3 regions of the Streptomyces sp. NPDC032126 genome follow, and region 3 is predicted to be linked to each of the others. Evidence: predicted binding sites of a transcription regulator. Region 3 holds the regulator's gene; each other region holds the start of a gene.
What was found. Region 3 encodes HspR, which represses chaperone genes until heat shock. Its sites were predicted from a motif close to TTGAGNNNNNNNNNCTCAA; they were not measured.
Positions count from the first base shown of each region.

Region 1: lon (endopeptidase La) is a predicted target of HspR. The motif match lies at 1,467-1,485, and genes of this name have one in related genera.
Region 2: dnaK (molecular chaperone DnaK) is a predicted target of HspR. The motif match lies at 1,804-1,822, and genes of this name have one in related genera.

Region 1 covers NZ_JBVIMA010000004.1:253,835-259,897, reverse strand. The annotation lists gene lon (endopeptidase La) at 1-1,444, opposite strand, end outside; gene ACZ5NW_RS17540 (hypothetical protein) at 1,577-1,861, shown strand; gene ACZ5NW_RS17535 (rhomboid-like protein) at 1,839-2,687, opposite strand; gene ACZ5NW_RS17530 (spermine/spermidine synthase domain-containing protein) at 2,897-3,592, shown strand; gene ACZ5NW_RS17525 (response regulator transcription factor) at 3,728-4,468, shown strand; gene ACZ5NW_RS17520 (sensor histidine kinase) at 4,465-5,571, shown strand; gene ACZ5NW_RS17515 (multifunctional oxoglutarate decarboxylase/oxoglutarate dehydrogenase thiamine pyrophosphate-binding subunit/dihydrolipoyllysine-residue succinyltransferase subunit) at 5,800-6,063, shown strand, end outside.
Region 2 covers NZ_JBVIMA010000001.1:634,641-640,703, forward strand. The annotation lists gene ACZ5NW_RS02695 (vWA domain-containing protein) at 1-1,188, shown strand, start outside; gene ACZ5NW_RS02700 (OsmC family protein) at 1,241-1,666, shown strand; gene dnaK (molecular chaperone DnaK) at 1,890-3,761, shown strand; gene narJ (nitrate reductase molybdenum cofactor assembly chaperone) at 3,758-4,285, opposite strand; gene ACZ5NW_RS02715 (helix-turn-helix domain-containing protein) at 4,406-5,269, opposite strand; gene ACZ5NW_RS02720 (helix-turn-helix domain-containing protein) at 5,323-6,063, opposite strand, start outside.
Region 3 covers NZ_JBVIMA010000003.1:491,828-497,890, forward strand. The annotation lists gene ACZ5NW_RS15195 (MraY family glycosyltransferase) at 1-537, shown strand, start outside; gene dnaK (molecular chaperone DnaK) at 632-2,470, shown strand; gene grpE (nucleotide exchange factor GrpE) at 2,467-3,117, shown strand; gene dnaJ (molecular chaperone DnaJ) at 3,154-4,332, shown strand; gene ACZ5NW_RS15215 (heat shock protein transcriptional repressor HspR) at 4,338-4,802, shown strand; gene ACZ5NW_RS15220 (fibronectin type III domain-containing protein) at 4,876-6,063, opposite strand, start outside.

The DNA.
Region 1 (6,063 bases), on a different contig from region 3:
TGGCCGTGGCGAGGAACACGACGTCGGACAGGTCGAGTTCGACCTCCAGGTAGTGGTCGCGGAAGGTGTGGTTCTGCGCCGGGTCCAGGACCTCCAGCAGGGCCGACGCGGGGTCGCCGCGGAAGTCGGAGCCCACCTTGTCGATCTCGTCGAGCAGGACCACCGGGTTCATCGACCCGGCCTCCTTGATCGCCCGGACGATCCGGCCGGGCAGCGCGCCGACGTACGTACGGCGGTGGCCGCGGATCTCCGCCTCGTCGCGCACGCCGCCGAGGGCGACACGGACGAACCTGCGGCCCATGGCGTGGGCGACGGACTCGGCGACCGACGTCTTTCCGACGCCGGGCGGACCGACCAGTGCCAGGACGGCACCGCCGCGGCGGCCGCCCACGACACCCAGGCCGCGCTCGCTGCGGCGCTTGCGCACCGCCAGGTATTCGGTGATCCGCTCCTTCACGTCCTCCAGGCCCGCGTGCTCGGCGTCGAGGGTCGCCTTGGCGCCCTGGATGTCGTAGGCGTCCTCCGTCCGCTCGTTCCACGGGAGTTCGAGGACGGTGTCGAGCCAGGTGCGGATCCAGGAGCCCTCGGGCGACTGGTCGCTGGACCGCTCCAGCTTGTCGACCTCCTTCAGCGCCGCCTCGCGCACCTTCTCGGGCAGGTCGGCGGCCTCCACGCGGGCGCGGTAGTCGTCGGACTCCTCCCCTTCCGTCTCGCCGTTGAGCTCGCGCAGCTCCTTGCGCACGGCCTCCAGCTGGCGCCGCAGCAGGAACTCGCGCTGCTGCTTGTCGACGCCCTCCTGGACGTCCTTGGCGATGGTCTCGGCGACGTCCTGCTCGGCGAGGTGGTCGCGCAGCTGCTGGGTGGCGATCTTGAGGCGGGCGACCGGGTCGGCGGTCTCCAGGAGCTCGATCTTCTGCTCGGTGGTCAGGAACGGCGAGTAGCCGGAGTTGTCGGCGAGGGCGGAGACGTCGTCGATGGCCTGGACGCGGTCGACGACCTGCCAGGCGCCGCGCTTGCGCAGCCAGGCGGTGGCGAGGGCCTTGTACTCCTTGACCAGTTCGGTGACGTGGCCCGGCAGCGGCTCGGGCACGGTCTCGTCGACGCGGGTGCCCTCGACCCACAGGGCCGCACCCGGTCCGGTGGTGCCCGCGCCGATCCGCACCCGGCCGCGGCCCCGGATCAGGGCGCCGGGGTCGCCGTCGGCCAGCCGGCCGACCTGCTCGACGGTGCCGAGCACACCGGTGGCCGCGTAGGTCCCGTCGACGCGTGGCACGAGGAGGACCTTGGGCTTTCCGGGCTGGGACCGGGCGGCGGCCTGGGCGGCCTCCACCGCGGCGCGTACATCGGTGTCGTTCAGGTCCAGCGGAACCACCATCCCGGGCAGCACGACCTCGTCGTCGAGCGGCAGCACAGGCAGGGTGAGCGGTGTGGACGTCGAAGCCATGATCTCCCCTTCGGCAGTCAAGTTGAGCTATGCAGACTCAATGAATGGGAGCCGGGGAATGTTCCCATGCATATGTTCGCTCTGAGCGATCAAGACTCGGGGGCGGGGCGATCAAGCGCGTAGGGGGCATGGGTGGACGGCTGGGCCGGGCTGGTGGGTGGATCCCGAGCCGGGGTATCTGATGACGGTCCCCCTGGCCGCGACCGCCGACCCCGCGAGCCGCCCGCCGGTCACCCCCTGCGCACCTGGACCCGCGGCGGCGTCACCCGCGTCCTGGTCGCCGCCCCGGACGGCCCCCTCGCGCGGACGGGGGCGCTGGCCGGCACTCCGGTGGGACGGGCCCTGTACGCGTCGCTGGGCTGGACGGTCGTGGCGCCGCTGACCAGCGCGAAGTTCACGGGCCGCCAGGACGCCTGAGCTTCGCGGTACCGGCCGGACGGTCGACCCTCGCGGCCCCGCTCGGGCGGGAACCGGTGAACCACGCGTTCCTCGCCCCCCGTTCGCCGTCCCAGCGCCGTACGGCCGGCCACAGCGCGACCCCGATCGTCAGGGCGATGACGTGACCCCAGTTCGTCAGCGGGTCGTAGTAGGCGAGGAGGTCCCGGAGCAGGAGGGCGCCGAAGGCGGCCAGCACCGGTCCGCGCAGCCAGGGCCGAAGGAGGCCGGCGAGGGCGCCGACGCTCGCTGCGACGCCGTAGCTGATGCCGTAGTCGAGGCGGTACAGGGAACTGCCGGGCAGGTGTCCGGCCAGGACGGCGAGGCCCACGGGGACCTCGGTGGCGAGGGTGGCCAGCACGTGCCCGAGCAGGAAGACGGCGGCGGTGCGCGCTCCGCCGAGGCGCCGCTCCAGCGCCGTCAGGACGACGAGGAAGCCGAACATGAAGGGGGAGGCGATTCCGCCGGCCACCCACAGCGCGCTGGCGACCAGCACCAGCACGGGTGAGCGGAGCAGATGGGCGACGTCCGTGCTGGAGGCCTCGTACAGCCTCCCCACGAGGTCGGGGTCGGCGTGGGCGGCGACGTAGGACGTGACGGCGAGGACGAGGCCGTAGGAGAGCGTGAAGGGGACGGGGAGGCGGCCGAGGAGGGACGGCTTCGGCGGTGCCGCCGGCGCCGAGGGGGTCCGTACCGGTGCCGGTGGCGCGGCCGCCGGTGTGCGCTGGCGGGGCACGCCGTCCAGCAGGACGGAGACGTCCGGCGGCCTGATGGGGGCCGTCGGATCGACCGCGGGGGTCCGTTCCACGAGGGGGCGCTCCTTCCGTCACGCCCCACCCTTCGTGCCGCACCCGCCCCCTGTCTGTGATCGGCGCCACGTGAACGCCGATTCACAGCAACCTCTCAAGGTTCACCGGCTCTTTACCCCGCTCTTGACCCCGCGCCGCGCCTCGCACCTTCGGATGACGTTCGGAAAATTGAGTCAACGATCCGTCAGACCGGTGCCACGATGGATCGATGCCCCTCTCGTACGACACCTTCGACACCTTCGACACCCCTGTGGTCCTGGACCGTCGCGAGGGCCCGCACGGCGAGGTCGTGCTGCGCCGGCAAGGGGAGTTGCTCCAGATCATCGCGAACGGCTGTTTCCTGATGGACACCTCGGACGGCCGCTCGGAGCGGCGGCTCATGGACGCGGCGCTGGACGCGCTCGACGGACGGCCGCGGCCGCGGGTGTTGATCGGTGGCCTCGGCGTCGGGTTCTCGCTCGCACACGCCGCCGCCGACCCCCGCTGGGGCGGCATCACGGTGGTGGAGCGGGAGGCCGCGGTCATCGACTGGCATCGGGACGGACCGCTGCGCCCGCTGTCCGGGCAGGCGCTGGCCGATCCCCGCGTCTCCCTCGTCCATCACGATCTGATCGCTTATCTCGATGAGACATCGGACACGTTCGACGCCCTGTGCCTCGACATCGACAACGGCCCCGGCTGGACCGTGACCGAGGGCAACGACGGGCTCTACGGTCCCGCCGGACTGGCAAGCTGCGCGCGGGTGTTGGAACCGGGCGGGGTGCTCGCCGTGTGGTCGGCCGAGCCGTCTCCGGAATTCGAGGGAACCTTGGGGAATGCCGGGTTCCAACAGGTGCGTACCGAAGAGATCCCCGTTGCCCGAGGCGTGCCGGACGTCGTGCACCTCGCCGTCCGACCTGGATAGCAATGGCGAGGTGACTCCGGGTACGTTGCTGACCTGACGCCGATCATTCAAGCGTCAATCGCGAGTCCGCGCAGACAGGAGCACGGGCGAGGGATCACCCCACGGATTCCGAAAAGCACACTTCAGGGGCGGGCGATGGAGCAGACACACACCTCGCACAGCGGCACGACGACGGCTTCCCCGGGCGCACAGCGCCGCGTCCTGGTCGTCGAGGACGACCCGACGATCGTCGACGCCATCGCGGCCCGCCTGCGCGCCGAGGGATTCCTCGTGCAAACGGCGGGTGACGGTCCGGCGGCGGTCGACACGGCCGAGGCCTGGCAGCCGGACCTGCTGATCCTCGACATCATGCTGCCGGGCTTCGACGGCCTGGAGGTCTGCCGGCGCGTGCAGGCCCAGCGGCCGGTGCCGGTGCTGATGCTCACCGCGCGCGACGACGAGACCGACATGCTGGTCGGGCTCGGCGTGGGCGCCGACGACTACATGACGAAGCCGTTCTCGATGCGGGAGCTCGCGGCCCGCGTGCACGTGCTGCTGCGCCGCGTCGAGCGGGCCGCGCTGGCCGCCGCGACGCCGCGCTCGGGCATCCTGCGCCTGGGCGAGCTGGAGATCGACCACGCGCAGCGGCGCGTGCGGGTGCGCTCGGAGGACGTGCACCTGACGCCCACCGAGTTCGATCTGCTGGTCTGCCTGGCGAACACCCCGCGCGCGGTGCTCTCGCGCGAGCAGCTGCTGGCGGAGGTGTGGGACTGGGCGGACGCCTCCGGCACCCGGACCGTCGACAGCCACATCAAGGCGCTGCGGCGGAAGATCGGCGCCGAGCGGATCCGCACGGTGCACGGCGTGGGGTACGCGCTGGAGACCCCGACGCCATGACCGGCGGGCCGGACGGACCGAGAAGCCCCGGGGAGCCCTTCGGGGGCGTACGCCCGTTCTCGATCAAGACCAAGCTGGGCGCGCTGGTCGTCTCCTCGGTGCTGATCACCACGGGTCTGTCGATGATCGCGGTGCGCACCAAGACGGAGCTGCGGTTCATCACGGTCTTCTCGATGATCGCCACGCTGCTGATCACGCAGTTCGTGGCGCACTCGCTGACCGCTCCGCTGGACGACATGAACACGGTGGCCCGCTCGATCTCGCAGGGCGACTACACGCGCCGGGTGCGGGAGAGCCGCCGGGACGAGCTGGGCGACCTGGCGCAGACGATCAATGTCATGGCGGACGAGCTGGAGGCGCAGGACCGTCAGCGCAAGGAGCTGGTGGCGAACGTCTCGCACGAGCTGCGCACCCCGATCGCGGGTCTGAGAGCCGTCCTGGAGAACGTGGTCGACGGCATCGCCGAGGCCGACCCGGAGACGATGCGGACGGCGCTGAAGCAGACCGAGCGCCTGGGCCGCCTGGTGGAGACGCTGCTCGACCTGTCCCGGCTGGACAACGGCGTCGTGCCGCTGCGCAAGCGGCGTTTCGAGGTGTGGCCGTATCTGTCGGGCGTGCTGAAGGAGGCCAACATGGTCGCCTCCGCGCGCGCGGGCATGGCGTCCGGCTCCGGCAGCCACACCCGGACGGACGTCCATCTGCATCTGGACGTGTCGCCGCCGGAGCTGACCGCGCACGCGGATCCGGAGCGCATCCACCAGGTCGTCGCCAATCTCATCGACAACGCGGTCAAGCACAGCCCGCCGCACGGCCGGGTGACGGTGAAGGCGCGGCGCGGCACGCTGCCGGAGTCGCTGGAGCTGGAGGTCCTGGACGAGGGGCCCGGCATTCCGCGCTCGGAGTGGCATCGCGTCTTCGAGCGCTTCAACCGGGGCGCGGTCCGCCGGCCGCACGGCCCGGGCAGCGACGGCGGTACGGGTCTGGGGCTGGCGATCGCGCGCTGGGCGGTGGATCTGCACGGCGGCCGGATCGGGGTGGCCGAATCCGAGCGGGGTTGCCGGATTCTTGTCACACTTCCGGGAGAGCCGTCCGCGGCGAGTTGACGTACAGTTCGATCAAGGTCCGCACTCATAGGGTGCCGGACCTGCACTGTCGTACGCGTTTCACAGTGGAACCACGCTTGTTTCCCGCCATTTCCGGCACCGAAACACGCTGTCCAATGTGACTTACACGACGATGGGGCGGCCCAGCCTGACCTTCCTGGTCTGGGAGGCGTAGCCTTTATTCCCGCTGTCCATCACCTTGTGAAGCGGAAGAGGGCGGTTGCCGCCGTGTCGCCACAGTCCCCCAGTAACGCATCGAGCGCTCCTGCTGCCGAAGCGGACCAAGCGGGCAAGAACCCCGCTGCCGCCTTCGGTCCCAACGAGTGGCTCGTCGACGAGATCTATCAGCAGTACCTCCAGGACCCGAATTCGGTAGACCGAGCCTGGTGGGACTTCTTCGCCGACTACAAGCCGGGAGCGGCCGCCGCTCCGGCTGCGGCGGGTACTGCGGCCGCGGGGGCCGCAGGGACCACCACCACCCCGGCCCCGGCG
Region 2 (6,063 bases), on a different contig from region 3:
GACCACCTGACCGGGGAGCTGACCGAACAGCGGCCCTGGGAACGGGCGTTGAGCTGGTTCATCTCCTCCTACCCGCTGCTCGGCGGCATCGCCTCCGGCATCACCCTGGTCGCCGACGCCGAACTGGCCCGCGCGCACGGCATCGCGATCGCCGCCGTGAACACGGAGGCCGGGGAGATCTACGTCAACCCCGTACGTCGCTTCGACGACGAGGAGTGGCGGTTCGTCCTCGCCCACGAGATGCTGCACGCCGCCCTGCGCCACGGCGACCGCTGCGGCCCCCGCGACCCGCAGCTGTTCAACGTCGCCTGCGACTACGTCGTCAACGGCTGGCTGCGCGAGATGGACGTCGGCACGATGCCCGAGGGGCTGCTGTACGACCCGGAGCTGAGCTCTCTTTCCGCCGAGGAGGTGTACGACCGCATCGCCGGCGACCTGCGCCGGGCGCGCCGCCTCGCCACCCTGCGCGGCAAGGGCGTCGGCGACCTGCTCGGCGGCCCGCTCGGCCCGCCCGCCGACTACGTCGACCTCGACGAGTTCTACCGCCGCGGCCTCGCCCACGGCCTCGATCTGCACCAGCGCCAGGAGCGCGGGTTCCTCCCGGGCGGCCTGGTCGAGGAGATCCGGGCGCTCAGCCAGCCCCCGCTGCCGTGGGACGCCCGACTGGCCCGCTGGTTCGACGAGTTCGTGCCCCGCCCCGAGCCCGTACGGTCGTACGCCCGTCCCGCGCGCCGTCAGGCGTCCACCCCCGACATCCCCCGCGCGGGCCGCTTCTTCCCGCCGCAGGAGATCGCCCGCTGCACCTTCGGCGTGGTTCTCGACACCTCCGGCTCGATGGACCGCGTCCTGCTCGGCAAGGCGCTCGGCGCCATCGCCTCCTACGCCGAGTCCCGGGACGTACCGGCCGCGCGGGTCGTCTTCTGCGACGCCGCCCCGCACGACGCGGGCTACCTTCCGGTCACCGAGATCGCCGGGCGGGTCCGGGTGCACGGGCGCGGCGGCACGGTCCTGCAGCCCGGGATCGACCTGTTGCAGCGCGCGGACGACTTCCCGCCCGGGGCGCCCGTCCTGGTGATCACCGACGGCTGGTGCGACGTCCTGCGGGTGCGGCGCGAGCACGCCTACCTGATTCCCCAGGGCGCCCGCCTGCCGTTCACCGCGCGTGGTCCCGTGTTCCGCGTACGGTGAGCCGGAATGTGATCGGATGGGGGTACGGCACGTCCATGCGAAAGGAAGACACGTGGCTACCACACGCTCCGCTCACACCGTCTGGGAAGGCGACCTGCTCCAGGGCAACGGAGTCGTCACCTTCGACTCCTCCGGCATCGGCGAGCAGCCGGTGTCGTGGCCCTCGCGCGCCGAGCAGGCGAACGGCAAGACCAGCCCGGAGGAGCTGATCGCCGCCGCCCACTCCAGCTGCTTCTCCATGGCCCTGTCGCACGGTCTGGCCGGCGCCGGCACCCCGCCCACCAAGCTGATCACCTCGGCGGACGTCACCTTCCAGCCGGGTGAGGGCATCACGGGCATCCACCTCACCGTGGAGGGCACGGTGCCGGACCTCGACGAGGCCGGGTTCGTCGCCGCGGCGGAGGGCGCGAAGGCCAATTGCCCGGTCAGCCAGGCGCTGAAGGCGGTTCCGATCACGCTGTCCGCCAAGCTGTCCTAGCTCCGCTGGATGCCGCGACGGGGTCGGTTTTCGTGTGCGGCCTCGTCGTGGCTTGTCGCGCAGTTCCCCGCGCCCCTTTCGGGCTTCGCCCGATGCGGGGGCGCGGGTTCCCCCGCCCCTGTGAGCCCCGCGCCCCATTGACAACAGCCCACTCAAGTTTTGTGCTGGAGGTGGAGGCCGCCCGGTGGCGGGCCCTGGCGGGCCCTGGTGGAAGGGGACAGCGATGGGACGTCCGGTCGGGATCGATCTCGGGACCACCAATTCCGTGGTGGCCGTGCTGGAGGGCGGGGAACCCACCGTCATCGCCAACGCGGAGGGCGCCAGGACGACCCCCTCGGTGGTGGCCTTCGCCAAGAACGGCGAGGTGCTCGTCGGTGAGGTCGCCAAGCGGCAGGCCGTCACCAACGTGGACCGCACCGCCCGCTCCGTCAAACGCCACATGGGCGACGCGGACTGGCGCTTCCCCGAACAGGGTTCCGTCGACGGCACCCGCTACCGCGCCCAGGAGCTGTCCGCGCGCGTCCTGCAGAAGCTGAAGCGGGACGCCGAGTCCTATCTCGGCGAGGACGTCACCGACGCCGTGATCACCGTCCCCGCCTACTTCGACGACGCCCAGCGGCAGGCCACCAAGGAGGCCGGCGAGGTCGCCGGCCTGAAGGTGCTCAGGATCATCAACGAGCCCACCGCCGCCGCCCTCGCCTACGGCCTCGACCGCGGCGAGGAACAGACCGTCCTCGTCTTCGACCTCGGCGGCGGCACCTTCGACGTCTCCCTCCTGGAGATCGGCGACGGCGTCATCGAGGTGAAGGCCACCAACGGCGACACCCATCTCGGCGGCGACGACTGGGACCAGCGGATCGTCGAGCATCTCGTCAAGCGGTTCAAGGGCCAGTACGGCATCGATCTCACCGGCGACCGGATGGCCACCCAGCGGCTGCGCGAGGCCGCCGAGAAGGCCAAGATCGAGCTGTCCTCGTCCTCCGAGACCACCGTCAACCTGCCCTACATCACCGCCTCCGCCGAGGGCCCCCTCCACCTCGACGAGAAGCTGACGCGCGCTCAGTTCCAGGAGCTGACCGCCGACCTGCTCGACCGCTGCAAGAAGCCCTTCCACCAGGCGGTCAAGGACGCGAAGGTGAACCTGTCCGCCATCGACCACGTCATCCTCGTCGGCGGCTCCACCCGGATGCCCGCGGTCACCGAACTGGTCCGGGAGCTGACCGGCAAGGACCCGCACAAGGGCGTCAACCCCGACGAGGTCGTGGCCGTCGGCGCGGCGCTCCAGGCGGGCGTGATCCGCGGCGACGTGAAGGACGTCCTGCTGCTCGACGTCACCCCGCTGTCCCTCGGCATCGAGACCAAGGGCGGCATCATGACCAAGCTGATCGAGCGCAACACCACCATCCCGACCCGCCGTTCGGAGATCTTCACCACCGCCGCCGACAACCAGCCCTCGGTCGGCATCCAGGTCTACCAGGGCGAGCGGGAGATCGCCGCGTACAACAAGAAGCTGGGCGTCTTCGACCTGACCGGTCTGCCGCCCGCGCCGCGCGGCGTCCCGCAGATCGAGGTCGCCTTCGACATCGACGCCAACGGCATCATGCATGTCTCGGCCAAGGACCTCGCCACGGGCCGGGAGCAGAAGATGACGGTGACGGGCGGGTCGGCGCTCCCGAAGGACGACATCGACCGCATGATGCGGGAGGCCGAGCAGTACGCCGAGGAGGACCGGGAGCGCCGGGAGGCCGCCGAGACCCGCAACCAGGCCGAGCAGCTCGTCTACCAGACCGATAAGTTCCTGCGCGACAACGAGGACCGGGTGCCGGCCGACACCAAGGCGGAGGTCCGCTCGGCGGTGACCGAGCTGAAGGACCTGCTGGAGCGCGACGCCGGGACGAGCGAGCTGCGGGCGGGCGTCGACAAGCTCGCCGCGGTCAGTCAGCGCATGGGCCAGGCGATGTACGCGCAGGCCGAGCAGCCGCCCACCGCCGGCCAGGGCAGCGAGCAGACGGCCACCGCGCCCGAGGACGACGAGTCGGTGGTCGACGCGGAGATCGTGGACGACGACCGGGACACCAGGGGCGGGGCCGCCTAGAACGGGCTCTGCGAGGGCAGGCCTGGGTGGCGCGTGCGCTGGGTGGTGGATGCGGTCGGCAGTGTGGCGCATACGGCGTCCAGGACCGTCGCATACGGTGTGCCGTATGCGGTCAACCGGGTACGGAGCTGCCGCAGCGCGTCCCGGTGTTCCGCGAGCAGCGCCGTGTCGCCCGTCCGGGCCGTGAACTCCAGCACCGCCGGCAGGAAGTCCGGCAGTTCCCCGTCACTGAACTCCAGCCCGTGCGCCCGGTAGATCTCCCTGAAGCGGACCAGCGACCTGCCGCGCCGCCGGGTGTCGCCGCCCGCCCACCGGCTCAGGTAGAGGCTGTGCCGGTGGGTGAGGTCGAAGACCCGCACATAGTGCGCGGCCAGCTCCCGCGGCGGGGTCACGGCCGCGTGATCGGTGAACGCCCGCAGCTGCGGGGCCGCTTCGCGCAGCAGCGGCAGCCGGGCGTGGAAGTCGTCGCCGGGGTAGGTCAGACAGAGCGCGGCGGCCTGGTACAGCACGGCGTCCGAGGGCATCAGACCTCCTTGGCGTCCACCTTCCACCGGCAGGAGCCGGTGCGGTTCACCCCCGTAGCTCGACGCTAGGGGTGAGAGCCGGGACGCACCTGTTCACGGCACCCGTACGGGTCGGCGGCCTCAGCAGTCGGCGCGGCGGGCGCGCAGCATCTCCTTGGTGTCCCGCGCCGACGCGGCGTGCGTCGTCATGTGGTCGAGGACCTCCAGATGGGCGGAGACCTCCTTGCGCGAGTCCAGGTACAGGGCGCCCGTCAGATACTCGGTGACGACCATGTCGGGCAGCTCGGGCTCGGCGAAACGGAAGAGGGAGAACGGCGCGTACGTGCCCGGGTGAGGGCCGTCCGTGAACCGCGCGATCTGCAGCGTGACCCGGTCGCGCTCGGCGAACTCCAGCAGCTTGTCCAGCTGCTCGCGCATCACCGCGCCGTCCTCGCTCACCGGGCGCCGCAGGACCGTTTCATCCATGACCACCCACAGATGCGGCGGCTGCGCGCCCTCCAGGAGCCGCTGGCGGGCCATGCGCAGCGACACATGCCGGTCGATGTTCTGCGGGGTGGTCCGGCCGACCGTGCCGGCCTCCAGGACGGCCCGCGCGTACTCCTCCGTCTGCAGCAGGCCGGGGACGAAGTGCGGCTCGTACGAGCGGATCAGGCGCGCGGCGCCCTCCAGGCTCACGTACAGGCTGAACCACTCCGGCAGCACGTCGTGGAAGCGCTGCCACCAGCCCGGCCGGTTCGCCTCCTCGGCCAGCTGCACGAACGCCGCGGCCTCCTCCTCGGGCACCCCGTAGGTCTCCAGCAGGACCTGCACGTAGGGGATCTTCAGCGCGACGTCGGCGGTCTCCATCCGCCGTACCGTCGCGGGGGCCACGCGCAGCGCCCGGGCGGCCTCCTCGCGGCCCAGCCCGGCCGCCTCCCGCAGCTCCTGCAGCCGTCTGCCGAGGACCACCTGACCCACGGTGGGGGCGGGCCGCCGTTCACTCACGCCACGTCTCCCCTACGTGTCGAGACCTGTGATCAGTGTGTCATGTTCGTGCGTCAGGAAGTGAGCGAGTGAAGGTACTTGACCGTCGCCGGGTCGGCCGGGAGGAACGTCTCGATGGCCAGCTCGGCGACGGTCACGTCCATCGGCGTGTTGAACGTGGAGATCGACGACACGAACGACAGCGTCCGCCCCTCGTGCTCGATCACCATCGGCAGCGCGAAGTACGGCACCGGCTCGGCCGGTTCACCCCCGGACCCGGACTCCGGCACCGGATACGCGGCCACCTCGTCGTACAGCTCCCGCAGTTCGGGCGAGCGGTGCAGCGCGATCTGACGCTCCATCTGGTGCAGCAGATGCCCCCGCCACTCCGGCAGGTTGCGGATGCGCGGCGCCAGCCCGCCGGGGTGCAGCGTCAGCCGCATCGCGTTGAGCGGGGGTTCCAGCAGGGCGGGGTCGACCCCGTCCAGCAGCATGGTGATACCGCGGTTCGCGGCCACGACCGTGTACAGCCCGTCCACCACCAGCGCCGGATACGGCTCGTAGCCGAGGATCAGCCGCTGCAGGCCCTCCCGCAGCGCGTCCAGCGTCGGGTCGTCCAGCGACGTCTCCGGGTAGTGCGGGGCGTAACCCGCCGCCAGCAGCAGCGCGTTGCGCTCCCGTACGGGCACGTCGAGGTGCTCGGCCAGCCGCAGCACCATCTCCTCGCTGGGCCGGGAGCGGCCCGTCTCGATGAAGCTGATGTGCCGGGCCGAGGAGTCCGCGCGCAGCGCCAGCTCCAGCTGGCTGACCCTGCG
Region 3 (6,063 bases):
GCCGCGCTGACCGGGTTCCTCATGCACAACTGGCCGCCCGCGCGGATCGCGCTCGGCGCGTGCGGATCGCTGTTCACGGGGTTCCTGCTCGCCTCCGTCGCGGTCATCGCGCGCGTGGGGCACGATCCGGTGGCCGGTTCGGGGGTGCTGTTCGCGCTGACCGCCGTCCCCGTCGTCGACGCGGTCCTGGTCGCCGTGTCGCGGCGGGTCGCCGGGCGGCCGCTGCTGCGGGGCGGGCCGGACCATCTGGCGCACCGGTTGCGCAGGGTCGGGATCACCCCGCAGGGGGCGACCGTGCTCATCGGGCTCGCCGCGTTCGCGGGCGCGCTGGTCGCGGTCCTGGTGCACAGCGGATGGCTTCCGGCGACGGGGGCGCTGTGGGTGGCCGGCGGGGCGGTGGCGGTGGTGCTGGGGATGCTGCGGGTGCCCGTCCATGGTCCCCGGGGGCCCCGGCGTCAACCCGCGTCCATGGTGCGGCCGCCTCGCTCTCCGGCATCGGTGCAGGTCAGCGTGCCCTTGCGTGTAAGGAACGGATAAGAGTTGAGCCTGGCTGGCTCAGGTCTGTTGACCCAGCGGGAACCCTCATGCACACTTGAGTCCGTTCCACTCAAGTCAGCTGGAGGAATCAACCATGGCACGTGCGGTCGGCATCGACCTGGGCACGACTAACTCCGTCGTCAGCGTTCTGGAGGGCGGCGAGCCCACCGTCATCACCAACGCCGAGGGTGCCAGGACCACGCCGTCCGTCGTCGCCTTCGCGAAGAACGGTGAGGTGCTCGTCGGCGAGGTCGCCAAGCGCCAGGCGGTCACGAACGTGGACCGGACCATCCGCTCGGTGAAGCGCCACATGGGCACCGACTGGAAGATCCAGCTCGACGGCAAGGACTTCAACCCGCAGCAGATCTCCGCCTTCATCCTGCAGAAGCTGAAGCGCGACGCCGAGGCCTACCTGGGCGAGAAGGTCACCGACGCGGTCATCACCGTGCCGGCGTACTTCAACGACTCCGAGCGCCAGGCGACGAAGGAAGCCGGCGAGATCGCCGGTCTCAACGTCCTTCGCATCGTCAACGAGCCCACCGCGGCCGCGCTCGCGTACGGCCTCGACAAGGACGACCAGACGATCCTCGTCTTCGACCTCGGTGGCGGCACCTTCGACGTGTCCCTCCTGGAGATCGGCGACGGCGTCGTCGAGGTGAAGGCCACCAACGGTGACAACCACCTCGGCGGTGACGACTGGGACCAGCGCGTCGTCGACTACCTGGTCAAGCAGTTCCAGTCCGGCCACGGCGTGGACCTGTCCAAGGACAAGATGGCCCTCCAGCGCCTCCGTGAGGCCGCCGAGAAGGCCAAGATCGAGCTGTCCTCCTCCACCGAGACCTCGATCAACCTGCCCTACATCACGGCGTCCGCCGAGGGCCCGCTGCACCTGGACGAGAAGCTCACCCGCGCCCAGTTCCAGCAGCTGACGGCCGACCTGCTGGAGCGCTGCAAGACCCCGTTCTTCAACGTCATGAAGGACGCCGGCGTCTCCATCAACGAGATCGACCACGTCGTCCTCGTCGGTGGCTCCACCCGTATGCCCGCCGTCGCCGAGCTCGTCAAGGAGCTGACCGGCGGCAAGGACGCCAACAAGGGCGTGAACCCGGACGAGGTCGTCGCCATCGGCGCGTCCCTCCAGGCCGGTGTCCTCAAGGGCGAGGTCAAGGACGTCCTGCTCCTCGACGTCACCCCGCTGTCCCTCGGTATCGAGACCAAGGGCGGCATCATGACCAAGCTGATCGAGCGCAACACCACGATCCCGACGAAGCGCTCCGAGATCTTCACCACGGCCGAGGACAACCAGCCGTCCGTGCAGATCCAGGTCTACCAGGGCGAGCGCGAGATCGCGGCCTACAACAAGAAGCTCGGCATGTTCGAGCTGACCGGTCTGCCCCCGGCGCCGCGCGGCGTCCCGCAGATCGAGGTCTCCTTCGACATCGACGCCAACGGCATCATGCACGTCACGGCCAAGGACCTCGGCACGGGCAAGGAGCAGAAGATGACCGTCACCGGCGGCTCCTCGCTGCCGAAGGACGAGGTCGACCGCATGCGCCAGGAGGCCGAGCAGTACGCGGACGAGGACCACCGCCGCCGCGAGGCCGCCGAGGCCCGCAACCAGGGCGAGCAGCTCGTCTACCAGACCGAGAAGTTCCTCAAGGACAACGAGGACAAGGTCCCGGGCGAGATCAAGACCGAGGTCGAGGCGGCCGTCGCCGAGCTGAAGGAGAAGCTCAAGGGCGAGGACACCGCCGAGATCCGCACGGCCACGGAGAAGGTCGCGGCCGTCTCCCAGAAGCTCGGCCAGGCCATGTACGCCGACGCGCAGGCCTCCCAGGCGGCGGCCGGCGGCGCCGGTGAGGCCCCGAAGGCCGACGACGACGTCGTGGACGCCGAGATCGTCGACGACGAGCGCAAGGACGGTGCCGCGTGACGGAGGAGACCCCGGGCTTCGACGAGAAGCCTGACGTCCCCTCCGGCGCGACCCCCGACGACGCCGAGCCGAAGGCCGCCCCCCAGGAGGGGGCGGCCCCGGCCGGGGACGCAGCAGCTCAGATCGCCGGTCTGACGGCGCAGCTGGACCAGGTGCGCAAGGCGCTCGACGAGCGCACCACGGACCTCCAGCGGCTCCAGGCCGAGTTCCAGAACTACCGCCGCCGGGTCGAGCGCGACCGGATCGCGGTCAAGGAGATCGCCATCGCGAACCTCCTGACCGAGCTCCTGCCCGTGCTCGACGACATCGGCCGCGCGCGGGAGCACGGCGAGCTCGTCGGCGGCTTCAAGTCCGTCGCCGAGTCGCTGGAGACCGTCGCGGCCAAGATGGGCCTGCAGCAGTTCGGCAAGGAGGGCGAGCCCTTCGACCCGACGATCCACGAGGCCCTGATGCACTCGTACGCGCCGGACGTCACCGAGACGACCTGCGTGGCGATCCTCCAGCCCGGGTATCGGATCGGCGAGCGCACCATCCGCCCCGCGCGGGTGGCCGTCGCCGAGCCCCAGCCGGGCGCGCAGACGGTGAAGGCCGAGGAGCCGGCCGAGGCGGCCGACGACAAGGAGAGCGGTGGCCCGGACGAGGGCTGACGTGACCACACTCAAGGGGAAGGAGGGACGTCGGGGATGAGCACCAAGGACTTCATCGAGAAGGACTACTACAAGGTCCTCGGCGTCCCCAAGGACGCCACCGAGGCCGAGATCAAGAAGGCGTACCGCAAGCTCGCGCGCGAGTTCCACCCGGACGCCAACAAGGGCAACGCCAAGGCGGAGGAGCGCTTCAAGGAGATCTCCGAGGCGAACGACGTCCTCGGCGACCCCAAGAAGCGCAAGGAGTACGACGAGGCGCGCGCCCTCTTCGGCAGCGGCGGCTTCCGCCCCGGGCCGGGTGGGAACGGCTCCTTCAACTTCGACCTGGGTGACCTCTTCGGAGGCGGCGCCCAGGGCGGCGGAGGAGGCGGCGGCTTCGGCGGCGGACTCGGTGACGTCTTCGGGGGCCTGTTCAACCGCGGCGGCGCGGGCGGCACCACGCGTACGCAGCCGCGGCGCGGCCAGGACATCGACACCGAGGTCACCCTCAGCTTCATCGAGGCGATCGAGGGCGCCACGGTCCCGCTGCGGATGTCCTCGCAGGCGCCCTGCAAGGCCTGCTCCGGCACCGGCGACAAGAACGGCACGCCGCGTGTGTGCCCGACCTGCGTCGGCACCGGCCAGGTCGCGCGGGGCTCCGGCGGCGGCTTCTCGCTCACCGATCCCTGCCCCGACTGCAAGGGCCGCGGGCTGATGGCCGAGCATCCCTGCCTGGAGTGCAAGGGCAGCGGCCGCGCCAAGTCGTCCCGCACGATGCAGGTCCGTATCCCGGCGGGCGTCACCGACGGGCAGCGCATCCGGCTGCGCGGCAAGGGCGCGCCCGGTGAGCGCGGCGGCCCGGCCGGCGACCTCTATGTGGTCGTCCATGTCGGCGCGCACCCGGTGTTCGGCCGCAAGGACGACAACCTGACGGTGACCGTGCCGGTGACGTTCACGGAGGCGGCTCTCGGCGGCGAGATCAAGGTGCCCACCCTGGGCGGCCCGACGCTCACGCTGAAGCTCCCGCCGGGCACGCCCAACGGGCGCACCATGCGCGCCCGCGGCAAGGGCGCGGTCCGCAAGGACGGCACCCGGGGCGATCTGCTGGTCACCGTCGAGGTGAGTGTTCCGAAGGACCTGTCGGGGAAGGCTCGTGACGCGCTGGAGGCGTATCGCGAGGCGACCGCGGACGAGGACCCGCGGGCGGAGCTGTTCGAGGCCGCGAAGGGAGCATGAGGGAGATGATGGAAGGCCGTCGACGCGGTGACGCATTTCGTGGGCCGTATGAACTGACCGAGGAGACCCCGGTCTACGTCATCTCGGTGGCGGCCCAGCTCTCCGGACTGCACCCGCAGACACTGCGTCAGTACGACCGGCTGGGCCTGGTCTCCCCGGACCGCACCGCGGGCCGGGGCCGGCGCTACTCGGCGCGCGACATCGAGCTGCTCCGCCAGGTGCAGACGCTGTCGCAGGACGAGGGCATCAACCTCGCCGGCATCAAGCGGATCATCGAGCTGGAGAACCAGGTCGCCGCGCTGCAGTCCCGCGTCGCGGAGCTTCAGTCGGCCCTGGACGGCGCGGCGGCCGCGATGCAGCAGCGCGAGGCCGCCGTCCACGCCTCCTACCGACGCGATCTGGTGCCGTACCAGGAGGTGCAGCAGACCAGCGCGCTGGTCGTGTGGCGGCCGAAGAAGCCCAAGGACTAGGCACGGCACGCCTCAGCCTCAGGGAAGGGCCCGGAGTCGCACTCCGGGCCCTTTTCGCGTTTCCGGGGGCGGGTCACGCCGCGGGGGCGGTCACCGCGTCGGCCAGGCCGGACCAGGCAGTCGTGCCGTCCGCCCGGGTGAAGGAGACCAGGTAGTACAGGGTGGTCCCGGCGGGGGCGGTGGTGTCCATCCAGTACGACGTCGTCACCGGTGTCCCGGTCAGGCGGACCCAGGTGTTCGTCGCGCGGTCCCAGCGATGGACGTGGTAGCCGTCGGCCTCGGTGAAGGGCGAGCCGGAGCAGAAGGGATCGACGGTGACGCCCTGCGCGCCGGCCGAGGCGGTCAGGTCGCAGGCCGTGTTCTCGGGGGCCTCGGTCGTCGGGCGGAGGTCGCGTTCGAAGAGCCCGACCGTGGCGACGGGCTGGTCCCACCAGGTTCCGTCGCCCGAGGGGTCGCCGAGGTAGGACGCGCGGTTGCCGTAGCGGTCCACGGCCAGCACCACGTAGCGCTTCCACTCGCCGTCCGCCGGCATCCGCAGCAGCGCGTCGGACCGGGTGGCGTCGACCTTGCCGAGGTACTGGGGGGTGGTGTGGTCGGCCGGCTGCTCGAAGATCTGGTACTCGGCCACCTCCTCGCCGGCCGGGCTCGGGTCCCAGTCGAGCCGGATCCCGTACTCCAGGGCCTGCGCGGTCAGATGGGTCACGGCCGGCGGGGCGATCTCGTCGCCGGGGCGGGTGACGAGGATCTCCGGGGAGGGGACGGACCAGCGGCCGTAGCCGTCCTTGCGGCGGACCACGTAGGCGTAGGTCGCGCCCTGGTCGCCGTCGTAGTCGGTGCAGGTGCGGACCGTGGCGCCGGACGCGTCGGTGGTCGTCGTGCGGCTGCGGCAGTCGGGGGTCGACCAGGTGCGGCTGCCGTCGGCCGGCGCCGGCGAGCGCAGCACGGTGTACGACTCGGTGTCGCCGCCCGCGGGCTCGCTCCAGCTGATGACCGCGCCGTAGGACGGGGTGGTGGCCGTGACGTGCTGCGGCGGGGTGATGGTGGGGGTGCCGCCGGCGACGTTGGAGAAGGTGTGGTTGCCGGCCGCGTCGTGGGCGAGGACCTTGTAGTCGTAGGAGACGCCGTACGACGCCGAGGTGTGCGTCCAGGTCGTCCCGGTGATCTCGGGGGTCTCCTCGGTCCACTCGGTGTCCGAGGACCTCTTGCGGAAGACCGAGTAGGCGACGGCGTCCGCGGGGCCCGTCCAGGAGAGGTGGTTGGC